Regions from separate parts of the Lysinibacillus sp. NPDC097162 genome, predicted to be linked through region 2. Evidence: riboswitches for the same ligand, from Rfam matches in the RefSeq annotation. Region 2 holds a riboswitch; the other holds the start of a gene.
What was found. Region 2 has a riboswitch for cobalamin ahead of ACIQXW_RS13090 (ABC transporter substrate-binding protein). Riboswitches for the same ligand answer to the same signal wherever they lie in the genome.

Region 1 (7,954 bases), on a different contig from region 2:
CCTTTTTTAAATTGGCACGTGATACCGTAGTTCCTTTAGCCATTTGTTCTTTTAGAGTTGTTGCGCCAAGTTTTACACCGCTCTTACGATAAACATATTCAACGAAACCAGGGGCTGTAAATTGTAAGCTTTGTTCTTTATTTAATGAGCTTATTGTTACTTTATTTTTATAAGTAAATGCATTTTCAACAACTGTATCGCCTTTCGTCGCAGGGTTAGCCGATAGTAATGTTGGTAATACTCTTCGTGCAGATACGTAGTTGTCAGTGTAATAAGGCTTACTACTCATATCCGAAATGACGATATTTTGCTTGGAATCAGCCATATGAATAATTTTGTTATTTCCAATGTACATACCTACATGATCGGGGTCTGTGCCCGTTTTTTTACTTTTAAAGAATACTAAGTCGCCTTTTTGCAATTGGCTTTTAGGAACAAATGTCCCTTGCTGGATCATATAATTTTCATTATAAGTCCCAATATCTACTCCATTCTGTTCAAAAATATACATAATAAATGAAGCACAAGAAAACTTGTAAGGATATGTAGACTTGTAAACTGAATTACTATATGTAGCCTTACCAATTAAACTTTTTCCTGTTTGAATAAGTTGCTCAGCCTTTGCTGCGACAGCTTTGTCATTATGTTGTGCATTTGTCGTTGCAGCCTCAACTTTGATTGGTTCAATGGATGCTTGAACGATTCCGAATGAGCTAAATCCAATCGATAATGCTAGTGTAGTTTTTAAAAATTGTTTTTTCATGCTGTTTTTACCTCCTGTAAGCGAGCAGTAAATTCATATCTGTTTGCTTGCTGTTGCAATAATCGTAGCATGAAAAAGTAGGGGTTCTGTGAGGTAAATGTTTCCACAGGAAGCCGCACTTTATGTAAAAACCTTGATATATAAGGCTTTATCGCTTGAATTTACAGTTTCATTACAAATGTTTCAGTTTGATAAATAGTGCATACAAAAAACGCTAGTAACTATGCATTGTTACTCCTAGAAACAATGCTAGGCAATGTGCTAATAGAGAAATAAAATAAGGGTAAGGAATGATATAAAAATAACTTTATGAGTCGAAGAGTACTTATAAAAGCACGTAGGTATAGGAATTTTTTTCGATGGCAGAGAATTTAAACAAAGAGGTTCAACACTTTAAACTGTAAATAAAAAAGCTGCCATTGAAGGCTGCTTTTTAAAAATTTAAATCGGCTGAATAATTTCTACTCGATTACCAAAAGGGTCTCTAAATTCAAAGCGCTCAAAATTAGGAATTGGAACAGAATCAAGGATTTCGATATGATGCTCTGTTAATACTTTTTTCCAATATGCTACATCCTCTACTTGATAGGCAATATGCGCTTTCGTTGTTAGTCGATCAAAGCCGTCTTCTGTGCCAACATGTACTTCGTGATGACCAACTTGTAGCCAAAATCCACCACGCCCTTTAAGAGATTGTGGTTTCTCTATTTCTTTGAGCCCTAACACATGGCAATAAAAAACTTTCCCTTGCTCCTCGGTACCTTTTGGAATCGTTAATTGTACGTGATGTAATCCGATAATCATAGTAATCCTCCTCACTCATTCTTCATATAACTATATATTTCTACAAATTACTTAAAATACCTTTTCTGATTAGTAGATTGTTTTATTATTATGTTGTCAATTAGTCTTTAAAAATTACTCAAAGTGTAACTTTGTACAGAAAAACTACTATATCTTCACAAAAGTTATACTTTTCAGAAAAATATATGTTATAGTAGGAAACATAATTGAATATTGTGTAAGAGTTGGTGCCAAATGAAAGTTTGGCTTAAAAGGGAAGTCGGTGTAAATCCGACGCTGTCCCGCAACTGTAAATCGGAGCAAATCACATATGCCACTGGGGAACTGGGAAGGCTGTGAGGCGTGTTGATGAGAAGCCAGGAGACCTGCCAATGTCTAGTACACACCAAATAACCTACGTGGAAATAGGTGGTGAGATGTGACCGAATCGGCACTGTGCGACTAACGAATATATACGATAATTAATATATTATCGTATCGCCTCGTCATAGCTAATTTAGATAGACAATAACTACCATTTTCCTAAAAAGGAAGATGGTTTTTTTATTTTAAACCAGAGGAGAGAAGGAATATGACGTATACAACGACTGTAATAGGCTACCCATACATAGGGGAAGACCGTGAATGGAAAAAGGCATTAGAGGCATTTTGGAGAAATGATCTTACAGAAGAAGATTTCTTACAAAAAATTAAAGAAATTCGTCTTGCACGTATCGACAAGCAGCTTCGTAGCGGTATAGATATTGTCACAGTTGGGGATTTCACACTATATGACAGAATGCTTGATACAGCGATGATGTTTGGCTTAGTGCCAAAGCGCTTCGGCTGGCAAGGTGGAAAGATTGACTTACAAACGTATTTCGCGGTAGCACGTGGAAATAAAGAAGCTGTTGCGAGTGAAATGACAAAATGGTTTAATACAAATTATCATTACATTGTCCCTGAATATGAAGGTCAAGCTCTGCAACTAACAGACAATAAAATACTTGCAGATTTCCTTGAGGTTAAAGAAGTATATGGCATTACTGCAAAGCCAACGCTAATCGGGCCATATACATTTTGCAAGCTAACAAAAGGTTACGATAAAGTAACACAAGTTGCGTTTATTTTAGCACTACTACCACTGTATGCGCAGATTATTCAAGAGCTAGTAACAGCGGGTGCTGACTGGATTCAATTAGAGGAGCCTGCATTAGTCACATCATTAGATGAGGCAGAGGTAAAACTTGTGCAAGAAATATATACACAATTAGCAGCCGCTGTACCAGAGGCTAATATTATGTTACAAACCTATTTTGAATCGTTATCAGCTTATAACACACTAATTGAACTCCCTGTACAAGGATTTGGCTTAGATTTTGTTCATGGCTATACGAAAAATATGGAGGCGCTACGTCAATTTGGCTTTCCACATGATAAAGTATTGGCGATAGGAATTGTTAATGGACGAGATATTTGGAGGGCAAATTTAGCAGAGGTAAGTACAACAGTTAGGGCAATTAAACAGCTGACTAGTGCACAAGAGCTGTGGGTTCAATCGTCATGTAGCTTACAGCATGTGCCGATTTCGACCGCACTTGAAACAAAATTAGAGCCTGTCTTAAAAAATGCGCTTGCATTTGCTGATGAAAAATTAGCAGAAATATCAGAGGTGGCTAAGTATTTAAAAGAAAAAAATCATACGTCCAATCATACTATCTCTGAGAGCATGAAGGCAATTGAAGCATTAAAAAAACACCCCGTACGAAATAATCAGGCTGTTCAACAAGAAGTACAAACGGTGTCGACAGAGGATTTTGAACGTCAAAATGATTTTAATGCGCGTCAGATTATACAACAACGTTCACTGCAGCTACCACTATTTCCAACGACTACGATTGGTAGCTTCCCTCAATCTGATGAAGTGAAGCGCACACGTAATGCATGGCGTAAAAAACAGCTTTCAGATGAAGCATATGCTGACTTTGTCGCACAAGAAACGAAACGATGGATTGCCATTCAAGAAGATTTAGATATTGATGTACTCGTGCATGGTGAATTCGAGCGTACGGATATGGTGGAATACTTTGGTGAAAAGCTAACAGGCTTCGCTTTTACAGAAAAAGCTTGGGTCGTTTCGTACGGCTCTCGTTGTGTAAAACCACCGATTATTTACGGTGATGTTGCATGGGAAGCGCCGATGACAGTGAAAGAAACTGTCTATGCACAAAGTTTAACAAATCGATATGTGAAAGGGATGTTAACAGGTCCTGTTACGATTTTGAACTGGTCATTTGTACGTGACGATATCGCTCGAAAAGATGTGACCTATCAAATTGCACTTGCACTAAGGAAAGAGGTTGAAGCATTAGAAGCGGCTGGCATTTCTATTATTCAAGTCGATGAACCTGCATTGCGTGAAGGCTTGCCTTTACGCAAAGAACATTGGGGCGCATATTTAGATTGGACAGTGAATGCTTTTAAGCTCGCTACGGCTAGTGTAAAGGATGAAACACAAATTCATACACATATGTGTTACTGTGAGTTCAATGATTTTATTGAACCAATTAGTGCATTGGATGCCGACGTTATATCTATAGAGACGTCACGCAGTCATGGAGAGCTAATTGCATCACTGCAAATAAACCCATATAAAAAAGGGATTGGATTAGGTGTTTATGATATTCATAGTCCTCGTGTGCCGAGCGAACAAGAAATGTTAAGTATCATGCAGGATAGCCTACAAGTATTATCGACAAATCAATTTTGGATCAATCCAGATTGTGGTTTGAAAACGAGAAAAGAACCTGAAACAGTTGCAGCGCTCGCTCATATGGTTGCTGCTGCCAAAACATTACGTCAACAAGTACAGCAATCCACCTATTGATTGTAAATAAAAAAATATAGGAATAGAAAACGTTGAGTTACTAAATCCCCTGAGAGACGAAAATGCTCAGGGGGTTTTGTCTGTATATAGGACAGGACGGTCTTGTTTAGAAAATTAATTAAAAGTAATCTTAGTATGTTAACTGAAAATTTTAAAATGAATCAGCAAAATCAATGTTGTAAAGATAAGGATTATAAATGACCATTCGGCAATAAATCACTTTACGAAGTTTTGAATGTTTTTACGGATATATGCAAGGTTTGTAGTACACTAATAAGGTTTACTTCAGTAAAATAAGGTATATTATATTTGGTGAATAGATTCTTCTTTAATGATAAGAAAAGTAGGTGAACAAAGTGGGGAAATATCAATTGGATACTAAAGGTAAGGTAGCTGTGGCAAAGTATCATGAAAAAAACAAGCCTGCCAAATTTGATAAAAAGCAGCAAATTGAAAAAATACGTGCAGAGTATTTAAAAAAGAAGCAAGATCAAACAGAAAAATAATAGAAATGAAAACATAGGGATACTTAATCTATTATAGGTAAACGGCGCTTGAAGTCTTTTCGAAAAAGGATTAAAGTTTTATTCTATAAACTAAAACCTATAGTAGGGATATCGTCAAAAAATGCGGATTTACAACATTCAGAAATATGTATAACCCTCGATAGTGCAACATCGTTCCAAATACAACGAAAGCATTGCTATGACTGAATTTTGGAGAATGTGCATAAAAACTTCTATAAATAATGTTCCCAAGTAAAGCCACGAAACGTTGATGGTACAACATTCGTGGCTTTTTCATGTGCTCCAAACTTTCATCGGGGAACGTTATTTTGTATAAGTATTTCTGTAGATAATAAATTAAAATTAATCATATGTAATAAAGTCTGATAATTTGTAATAAAGTCCAATAATTAGTAAAAAAGGTGTGATACAATTGCATTGACAAGATGGGTAATGAAACTTCAACTAATGGGCCATTGAATTGAATACCATCTACACAAGACCTTCGATCCAACAAAGACTTCAGATAAAGAAAACATGGTGATCTCAAATCATTTCGTGTTATGAAACAGGATGAAAACAATAAAAAGTTTAAAGGAGAGAAATAAAAATGAGTGTAGAAATTTATAATGGAGAACGTTCTGAAGAAAGTATTCAATTTGAAAAATGGATAACTTTGCAAGGTAATAAAAAAAGTTTTTCTAGTATTGAAAACACCGAAAATTTCCTTAAACAAAGGGGAACTGAAAATACTAAGCCCTATATTATTGGGGATGATGTTACATTTTTAAGTGATGTGCAGGAGCGAACATTCGAGGGCATGCAAGTCTTTACATTAAATGACCAAAAGTCCTCGAAACAAAAAGTTATTCTTTATATACACGGAGGTGCTTGGACGAGTCAACCTTTAAATTTACACTGGTTGTTCATGGATAATATGGCACAATCTTTAGATGCAAAAATTATTGCTCCTATTTATCCTAAAGTACCTCATTTTAACTATAAGGATACCTATCCGAAAATCCTCAACCTATATAAAGAAATTCTTGAAACTGTTGAAAGTATTAATCAATTGACTATCATGGGCGATTCGGCTGGCGGAAATATCTCACTTGGTCTGGCCCATCTTTTAAAGATGGAAAATCTACCTCAACCGAAAGATATTATTTTATTATCTGCATGTGTTGATATGAGTTTGGGCAATCCTCTTATACCTGAATATGATGAAAAGGATCCTCTGTTAGCTCGTGAAGGAATGGAAGTAATTACAAAGATATGGGCAGCTGATAAAAGTGTAACTGACCCATTAATTAGCCCAATTTACGGTGACTTTAAAGGACTTGGGAAGATCACTCATTTTATTGGAACACACGAGGCTTTATATCCAGATGGCATGATATTTGATGAAAAACTAACAGAACAAGGAATTGAAATCAATACTTTTGTTTATCCTCAAATGATTCATGTGTTTGTTGTTATGCCAACCCCTGAAGCCAAAGATGCACAACAGAAAATTATTAATATAATTAGTAACTAAGTGTTTCCTTTTAGTCATGGAACAGTTGTTTTATATTTAAATAGAGACAGGTTAGCAGGCAGTAGGTAGAAATCACAAACTTAATATTCAACATTCGAGCGCGATTACAAGAATCAGCGCTCTTTTTCATTAAAGGGCAATATACTTGAATACGTTTTAAAGCCATTATTGGATATTTATGTAATAGAGGTATTTGTAGAGTTTGGGAATGATGTGAATCACCGTATTTCATATTTAATAGTTGGGTTTCAAGTAGGTAATAAATCTGAAGCTGTTTAAAGTAAATACCACGGGGTATTCAAAATATGTAACAGGATAAAGTTAGTGCAAGCTCGAAAAAGCCTTGTGGAACTTTTTTATCCTTGCGATTTACTAATTAAACAAAATAGGAGATGATTTTTGATGGGAAACTCACATCTAACCGACCCACGTAAGAAATTTCATACGGAAAAATTCCCGGATCAAGAACAGGATACTCCAGCACTACAGAATGAAATGAAACCCAAACCTGACTGTGGTGAAGAATCATATAAAGGATACAATCGCCTGGAAGGGCGCAATGCCTTGATTACCGGAGGCGATTCTGGGATTGGCCGTGCCGTCGCCATTGCCTATGCACGCGAAGGAGCAAATGTGGCGATCCAATTCTTCCCTGGTGAAGAGAGGGATGCCAACGAAGTTAAAGAGTTAATAGAAAAAGCTGGAGGAAAAGCATTGCTTCTACCGTATGACTTGCGGGAAGATGGTACAGCGACAGAGATTGTTACAAAAACAGTGGAAGCTTTTGGCGGATTGGACCTGCTAGTATTGAATGCTGCGCAACAAATCGCACAGCCATCCTTAAGTGACTTAACAATCAAACAAGTGCAAGACACTTTCAAAGTAAACATTATCAGCATGTTTGAGTCCGTAAAAGCTGCAGAAGAACATCTGGAACCAGGAAGTGCGATTATTACCACTACATCGGTTCAATCTTTCGATCCATCCTCATCTTTAATGGATTATGCCGCTACAAAAGGTGCGATAAGCAACTTTATGGTATCCCTGTCCTCGTACTTTGCTTCTAAGGGTGTGCGTGTCAATGGTGTCGCGCCAGGTCCAATTTGGACGCCATTGCAGTTGGATAATGGAAAATTGGAAGGAGAAATTCCTGCGTTTGGCCAAAATACGCCACTCGGTCGTGCGGGACAGCCAGTAGAGCTTGCGCCGGTGTATGTTCTTCTGGCCTCTGATGAAGGAAGTTATATTACCGGTCAGATTTATGGGGTGACAGGTGGCAAGCCGATAGACTTGTAATCTTAAGTATGTGACAAATAGAAAAACTCCATCGAAATCAGTGATGATTCACTGATTTCTCCTTTAAGACGGCACGGGAACTCATAATAGATAATGAAAACGTAATAAATGATATGCCTCCTACAGTTGATGTTTTGCGTTTTAACTGTAGGAGGCAACTAGATGCTTCAACAGTAGAAGAA
Region 2 (7,954 bases):
GCGTTACCATTTGACGCTCTGCTCGACGGGCAACAGTTCGTGCTATGTGTAATGTTGCAGCTGCAGGAGCCCCTCCTGGTAATATGAATCGCTCTAATGGGGGCGCTTCATCAGACAATGCATCAATACGCGCCTCCAATACTTCAATCGGTGCTTCCGCTAGCTTGTAATGACGCTCCTTCATAACATTGGCTAAATCTCCACCAGCATCAAAAAGTTCATGTTGAATTGTTTCTAAATCAACTAAAATATCTTTGAATAATTCGCGATCTAGTTCGCTCACTGCCTTGCCGATAAAAGAATTTAATTCATCAATTGCCCCGTATGTTTCAACACGTAGACTGTCTTTGTCGACACGCCCACCAATTAAGCTTGTTTTCCCTGTATCGCCTGTTTTCGTGTAAAGTTTCATCCCTTTTTTCACTCCTATGCTTTATTTTTATAATTTTGTATCGCTTGTATCGTCGTCTCATAAACGCCTTTACCAATAATCTTACCGACATCTGTTATCGGCCCACCGTAGCGCATTTCCTCACCCTTTTGCGTTGCCGCAATAAGCAAGCTATCTGTCGCAGTGCCCGTTGCAATTGTATCACTACGGTAATCGCGAATGTTTTCCATTTGCAATGCCTTTGTTTTTGCTTCATTTGCAGTCATCAATGCTTGAAAAAATGCCTCTTCCGACAAACAACCATTGATGATGACCCATGTATTAATAGTACCAATATATGGCGTATCCTGTCTTTCGTGTGTGCGAGAGACATCTACAGCATTTCCAACACCCGCAGTGACAACGACAAACACACTACCGAAAGAAGTGCTATATTCATTTAGTGCATAGAGTTGTGTAGAAACAGCAGTTAACATGACAACCGTGCTAGTCGGCGAAAAATGCTCTCTTTGTAAAAAATCTGCGACCTCTTGTTTCACATCATTAACAACATAGTCTCCTGGTACAGAGCGATTCAATAGGCAGTCATACCACCCTATGCCAGGATTATGAACAGCTGAAGAAACTGTTTTTAGCGGGACATTTGATTTCAGTTGGATATAATCTGTTGTTACTTTAAAATCTTCTTTTACAATGACAGCTCGTTGCTGATATTCACTTGATGATGGCATGATTGTAATTTGCGGTTTAGGTATTTCTGGATGGGCATAGGTTGTCACTCTTGCCTGATATACGTCCTCAATTTGAGACGCTATTAATACTTTATGTGGTGCACCTAAAGCGCGTACACAGCCGCTTTCCATTAATAACAATTCATCGCAATAGAGGGAGGCTAAATTCATGTCATGCAGTACCATAATAACAGTTAAACCACATTCAATTGCTTCCTTACGCACCATATCTAAAATTTGACGTTGATGCGCAATGTCTAGGTGATTTGTCGGCTCATCTAGCAATAATACTTCCGCTGTTTGCGCTAAAGCTTGTGCTACAAAAACACGTTGTTGCTCACCGCCTGATAGAAACTCCATGGATGTATGCTCATAGCGCGTGACGCCCGTTTGCTCCATGGCATATTGAACTGCTTGCTCATCCCTCTCTGACCAATGAGAAAAAAAGCCAGTTTGATGTGGATAACGACCGAGCGATACTGCCTCACGTACTGTATTTGAAAATGCATTGGCATGTAATTGTGGTAGTACGGCCATCTTTTTTGCCAACGTGCGCGGACTATATGTTTTAATATTTTTGCCATCCAATAAAACAGTCCCTGCCGTTGCTGGTAATACGCCACTAATTACTTTCAATAATGTTGATTTGCCACTTCCATTTGGCCCTAAAATGCCAAGTACTTTCCCCTTTTCTACCGTAAAACTTACATCCTTAACGATTGGTACGTCCTCATAGCCACCTGATAGATGTTCAACGATAATCATACACGTACCCCCTTGCTTCTACGCTGCTTATAGAAAATATAAGAAAAGACAGGTGCACCAATAAATGCAGTTATAACACCTATCGGTAGCTCACGTGGAATAATTATCGTACGCGCCACTAAATCGCAAATGATCAGTAATGTTGCACCATTCAAAAAGGATAACGGCAATAAATGACGGTGATCTGAACCCCATATCATACGCGTCATATGCGGTACAACTAAGCCGACAAAGCCGATTGTTCCTGAAACAGCGACTGCCGCCCCAGTAAGCATGGAGCCGCCTACTAAAATTAAATATTTACTGCGCTTTACATTGACACCTAAATGCTTCGCGCGTTCCTCTCCATATAGCAGAACATTTAGCTCGCGTCTTTGCGTCCACAAAATAACAGAGCCAATGACAACAAATGGGGTAATCATTTGCACATACGGCCATCCTCGCATCGAGACTGAGCCTAGTAACCAGCCAATCACTTGGCGGAGCTCCTCACCTGATAACGCAATCATTAATGAGATAAGTGAACCTAAAAATGAGCTAAAAATAACCCCCGTTAAAATAAGCGTCTCCATTTTCAATGAACGGTCTACTATTCTGGCAAAGCTCATCACAGCTACCATCGTTAGTACGGCCCCTACCATACTGAGCGTTGGCAATGCATATAAACCGACAACTGGTATAGAAATGCCGAAAAACAATGTCATGACAGCACCGACTGACGCTCCTGACGATACACCAAGCGTATACGGATCTGCTAACGGGTTTTTTAACAATCCTTGAAAGGCTGCCCCTGCAATCGCCAACGATGCTCCTACAAGACCTGCGAGCAAGACACGTGGCAAACGAATTTTCCATAAAATATTGGCAGCAGTTTCATCTGCCGCTTTATTCCAAAATACTTCTAACGGAATATGAACCGAGCCTATTGATACGCCACACCAGATGCTAACGATAAGTAACGTAATGGCTGTTACATAGGCAAAAACTGTTTTGCTCACTCGAAAGCCTCAGGATAGATGGCTTTCGCTAACTCTTCAAGCCCATCTGCTAACCGCGGGCCTTGACGACTTGTCGTATTTTCATCTACTTGCACAATAGCCTTATTTTTAACAGCCGTAATTGTATCAAAGCCTGCACGTTGTGGAATTTTCGTTAAAATATCGGGCACATAATTATAAGTAACCACGATGACATCTGGATTTTTTGTAATAATTTGTTCTGCATCAATTTTGAACCAGCCATCCGTATCAGCCGCGATATTTTCGGCATGAATCATCTCTAGCATCTCCTGCATAAATGTGTCCTTGCCAGGTGTGTAGATTTCTGGTTCATCTGACGTTTCTACAAAGACTTTTTTCGGCTTCACGCCCTGTAATTTTGCTTGGACTTCCTCAACCTTCGCTTTCATATTGGCAATTATTTTTTCTGCCTCTGGTAGCTTACCGGTGGCGCGACCTAATTGCTCAATCGTCGTATATGTCTCATTAAAATCACTAGCGTTTGTCACAACAAATACTTTAACACCCGCTGCTTCTAGTTGATCCATTGCTCCCCCTAAAGAAGCTATACCTGATTCATGTGCAAAAACAATATCAGGCTGTAAAGCAATAATTTGTTCTATATTAAATTCCATACTGCCGACCTTTTCCTTGTCAGCTACCTCTGGCGGATAATCATCATAATCATTTACGCCAACGATTTTATCATTTAAGCCAAGTTCAAATAAAATTTCTGTGTTACTTGGAATAAGAGAAATAATTTTCTCTGGCGGTGCTTCTAGTACAATATCTTTGCCAGTAGCATCTGTTATTGTTAGCGGGAACGTTGCTTCGTCTAGCTGCTTTGTATCCTGTTGCTCCTGCTGTTCTGTTGTTGATTTGTCATTTTTCGGCTCTTCTCCACATGCTGCTAGAATGCCCATTGCTAAAAATGCTGATAACCCTATTTTCCAATACTTTTTCATTGTGAGACCTCCTTAGATTGTATGTGCATTTTTCAGCTCTGTTCACTTGATTGATCGATATAATGTTGGCATTTCTACCCGAACTTATTGCCTTTATGTTCAATTATTTATCGTCAGTAGCTTTCCAAAACAAAAAAACCTCTCGTCATCATAACGAGAGGCGGTGCTTGCACAAATAAACCACCATCCTATCCTCGTAGGCTGCAATGTATCGTTCTATAAAGGCAGGTCTCCTGGCTCGTGCTCCAAATGCTTTTTCATGCCTTCCCAAAAAAATTCAGTGGCATAGATTGAAAAAACTCACACTTACAGTGGCGGGACCGCATCGGAATTACACCGATTTCCCTTTTCACTTTACTTTAGTAAAGAACCTTTATAATATTTAGTTGATTTTATTATACATGAAAATAGAAATAGATAACGATAAAAAAAGAGACCCTAAGTTAGTGTCTCTTGTTTATGATCGTTGAATTCCGCTGCGTGCGGACACTTTCCACTTCAATCAACTAGTATAATTGTTTGAGTGCCTGTCACTACATAGAACCTAATATAATGTCGAGATCTAAATCGAAAAAATCCACTTCGCTTTCCGCGGGCGCACACGTAAGCCGCAAAAGTCGCTACCCGCCTGGTTTGTTGCGGCTTACATTGCGTGCTTTCCCGCAGGAGTCTACGTGGATTTTTACTAATAATAAAATTTTCAAAATTGTTTGCGTGCCTGGCACCCACTACATAATTTCCGAAAAATATTGAACAGTTTTCATTGGTGCACCTATTTCGCGCAATGCCCATGTATCTTCTAAATAAATATCTGCTAGCTTTTCATACTTGCCACCAAATTGGACTGCCCATTCGACTGCCACTACACTTTCGTATAGATGAGCCATTTTTTCTGCTACCCCCTTTGCCTCATACGACTTCGTAGCCTCATCCAAACGACTAAAGACTTGCAAAGTAGCTTCGATTTTCTTCAATTGCTTGCCTACAATTTGTACTAAGGAACAATCAGTTAACTTCGTCAAACGCTCGCGCATCACATGTACAAATAATTCATGGGCATTAAATTTATCTACTAAGCGAATTAGCTCAAGTGCTAAAATGTTAGCCGTTCCTTCCCACACCGTAAGTACTTGAGCATCTCTAAGTAAACGTGGTGTTACAAAATCTTCGATATAACCGTTTCCTCCATGCAATTCAATGGCTTCGCTTGCGTAATGTACCGCCTGTTCAGCCGTTTCTTTTTTCATAATGGCAATATTTAAACGATTAAGAATGATGTCCTCCTCGTCCCCCTGACCACTCGTTACCTTGTCATATAATTGAATAAGATCAAAAACAGTAGCGACCTCTACATGTAGCTTAGCAGCATATTTTCCTAATGTATCCTGAATCATTGGGTATTGAATTAAAGGTTGACCGAACGCATTTCGGTTTGTTACATAATGCTTCGCCTCTAAATAACCTCGACGCATAATACCAATGGAAGCAACAGCGTTACAAATTCGAGATAAATTAAGTGCCTCTAACATATAATAAATTCCTTTATTCGGCTCTCCAACGATATACGCTACTGCACCATCGAATTCCACCTCTCCTGATGGTACTGCTCTGACACCGAGTTTATCCTTTAAACGCCGAATGCGAAGGTGGTTAACCTTGCCGTCATCTTGACGCCAAGGTACAGCAAATAATGTTAAACCTTTCGAACCTGCTGAGGCGCCTTCTATACGTGCTAATACCATCGCCACACCACACATTCCAACATTTGATGCAAAGTACTTCTCTCCATACAAACGATAATGACTTCCTTCCTCGACAGCCTCTACAACATTTGCGCCGACATCTGAGCCTCCTTGCCGCTCCGTTAAAAATGTTGCTCCTTCATATAGCTCTGTATCGCCTGTTGCACAAACATGTGGTAAAAACCTGTCCTTCAACTCATCACTCGCATAATGATCAAGCAAATAAGCTGTTGCCATCGTTAAGGTAACTGGACAATAGAAGCCAGGCTCTGCATGTGAAAGTAAATAGCCTTGTGCAAAGCTATACACATAATTTCCCTTTCTACCTAACTGCGGAATTTCCTTATGCACATAGCCAACGATTCCTGTGTTATATGTTTCTTCAATCGTTTTTTTGTAGCCTTCATTGACCCAAATTTCCGAAATATCCTCACCATAAGCATTGTATCGCTGCAGTTTGGGCTCTCCCTCTCTGTCTGTATGCTTCGCCCTCACGTCGATGTCATTTGCACAAAGCTCACCGAAATCCTTTAACTCTCGCTTAGCATAGACTAGAAGTTCTTTATCTAGCATCATTTCTAGTAGTTTGTGTAGTGTTTCATCCTCTGTGAAAAAGTTAGTCGTCCGATTTGCATCTTGCTGTAATACTTTCATATTTATCTCACCTCTTGTTCCTTCAAAGATTGTTTTAATATTTTTCCTGATGCATTTCTTGGTAGCGCTTCCACTTGTTCGAATAAGCGTGGAATTTTATATTTTGCTAGATGCTCCTCTAAATATATCTTTAGTTCACTATCATCAATCTCTGCCTTTGCAGCATACACTGCCTTTACGGTTTCTCCCCACTGCGGGTGAGGGACACCGATAACAGCCACCTCAAAAATTCCTTCATAGCTTAAAAGTAAATCTTCAATCTCTTTTGGATAAATATTGACACCGCCCGAAATAATAACATCCTTTTTGCGATCGACAATCCAAATATAGCCGTCTTCATCTTTTCGAGCTAAATCTCCTGTTTTCAGCCAGCCATCTATAAACGCTGCCTTTGTTGCTACTTCATCCCTGTAATACCCCAACATATTGCCTTCACCAAATAACACAACTTCGCCCACTTCATTCACTCCGACATCTTCCCCGCTGTCGTTAATAATACGAAGCTCCGTCCCTAGAGGTGCACGCTGACCTATACTCCCTGCCTTTTCTTCATGCTCTTGTCCGAACATTAAGGAACCACTTGGCCCAGCCTCTGTTAATCCATAAACACATGTTAGATTTTCTGTTTGGAAAGCTTTTTGTATATGGCGAATTTCATTTTGTGATAACGGTGCACCTCCGTAAACCCACCATTTCATCGAAGATAAATCCGCTGTTTGCAATCTCTTTGTTTGGGCAGTTAATAAATAGGCAACAGGAGCCCCGAAAAAATGCGTCGTTTTTTCGTGTTCAATCGAATCTATCAATAAATCTGGTGTAAATGTTGGCGTTAGTACATTTGTTGAGCCAACAAGTACGCCAGCCATTAAAAATAAATGTAATGGTGCTGAATGCGTTAATGGCATCATAAGGAGAATGCGACTTGTAGGCTTAACTTCCATTTCTACTGCAATCATCTGGGCTACAGTTAAAATATTACGATAGCTAAATAGGACGCCCTTCGGTTTTCCTGTTGTGCCTGATGTATATAAAATCGTTGATGCATCGTCTTCATTTAGCTGACAATCTATTGGTTGTGTACTGGCATGTTGTATTAGCGTTTCATAATGAAGCCACCCTGCCTCCACATGTCCTGTTTTAATTTTCAACGGCACGACATTGATATGCTCGACCGCAGCAAAAATAGCCTCATGCACTAAAATGGCTTTAGCTTCTGCATGCTGTGCAACATATTCAACCTCCTGCAATGTAAATTTTGCATTTACGGGAACGACAATTGCACCAATACGTTGAATCGCAAAATAGCTAACAACAAACTCTACAACATTTGGCATAAAAATAATTACTTTATCATCTGGACGAATATCCAGTTCTATCAAAGCATGACCGAGTCGAGTCACTTGCTCATCTAAATCACGATAAGTCACTCTTCTTCCATGACAAACAACAGCTTCTTTTCCAGCATACTTTCGGGCATTTCGTGCTAATAAATTTGAACTATTCATCGTGCATCTCTCCCTTTAAAGTTAATAATTTCTCACTAAACATGCCATGTAATTGCAGTAATTCATTTTTCATTTGTGTAAGCTCGGCTATTTTACTATCAATTTCTTGAATTTTTTGATCTCCATATGCCACAGTACGTTCCAATTGTTGAATTCCTGAGCGATCAAAATCAAAAAGCAACACCATTTCCTTGATTTCTTCT

Region 1: it holds a riboswitch for cobalamin, as region 2 does, so the genes downstream of both, metE (5-methyltetrahydropteroyltriglutamate--homocysteine S-methyltransferase) here and ACIQXW_RS13090 (ABC transporter substrate-binding protein) in region 2, are expected to answer to the same signal.

What each region holds. Positions count from the first base shown of each region.
Region 1 is NZ_JBIWDT010000001.1:1,092,232-1,100,185, forward strand. It holds gene ACIQXW_RS05320 (C40 family peptidase) at 1-763, opposite strand, end outside; gene ACIQXW_RS05325 (VOC family protein) at 1,205-1,567, opposite strand; cobalamin riboswitch at 1,776-1,954, shown strand; gene metE (5-methyltetrahydropteroyltriglutamate--homocysteine S-methyltransferase) at 2,139-4,433, shown strand; gene ACIQXW_RS05335 (hypothetical protein) at 4,790-4,939, shown strand; gene ACIQXW_RS05340 (alpha/beta hydrolase fold domain-containing protein) at 5,550-6,476, shown strand; gene ACIQXW_RS05345 (SDR family oxidoreductase) at 6,879-7,772, shown strand.
Region 2 is NZ_JBIWDT010000002.1:185,555-193,508, forward strand. It holds gene ACIQXW_RS13075 (cob(I)yrinic acid a,c-diamide adenosyltransferase) at 1-412, opposite strand, end outside; gene ACIQXW_RS13080 (adenosylcobinamide amidohydrolase) at 427-1,887, opposite strand; gene ACIQXW_RS13085 (FecCD family ABC transporter permease) at 1,884-2,885, opposite strand; gene ACIQXW_RS13090 (ABC transporter substrate-binding protein) at 2,882-3,850, opposite strand; cobalamin riboswitch at 4,057-4,240, opposite strand; gene ACIQXW_RS13095 (acyl-CoA dehydrogenase family protein) at 4,579-6,246, opposite strand; gene ACIQXW_RS13100 (class I adenylate-forming enzyme family protein) at 6,249-7,751, opposite strand; gene ACIQXW_RS13105 (MerR family transcriptional regulator) at 7,744-7,954, opposite strand, start outside.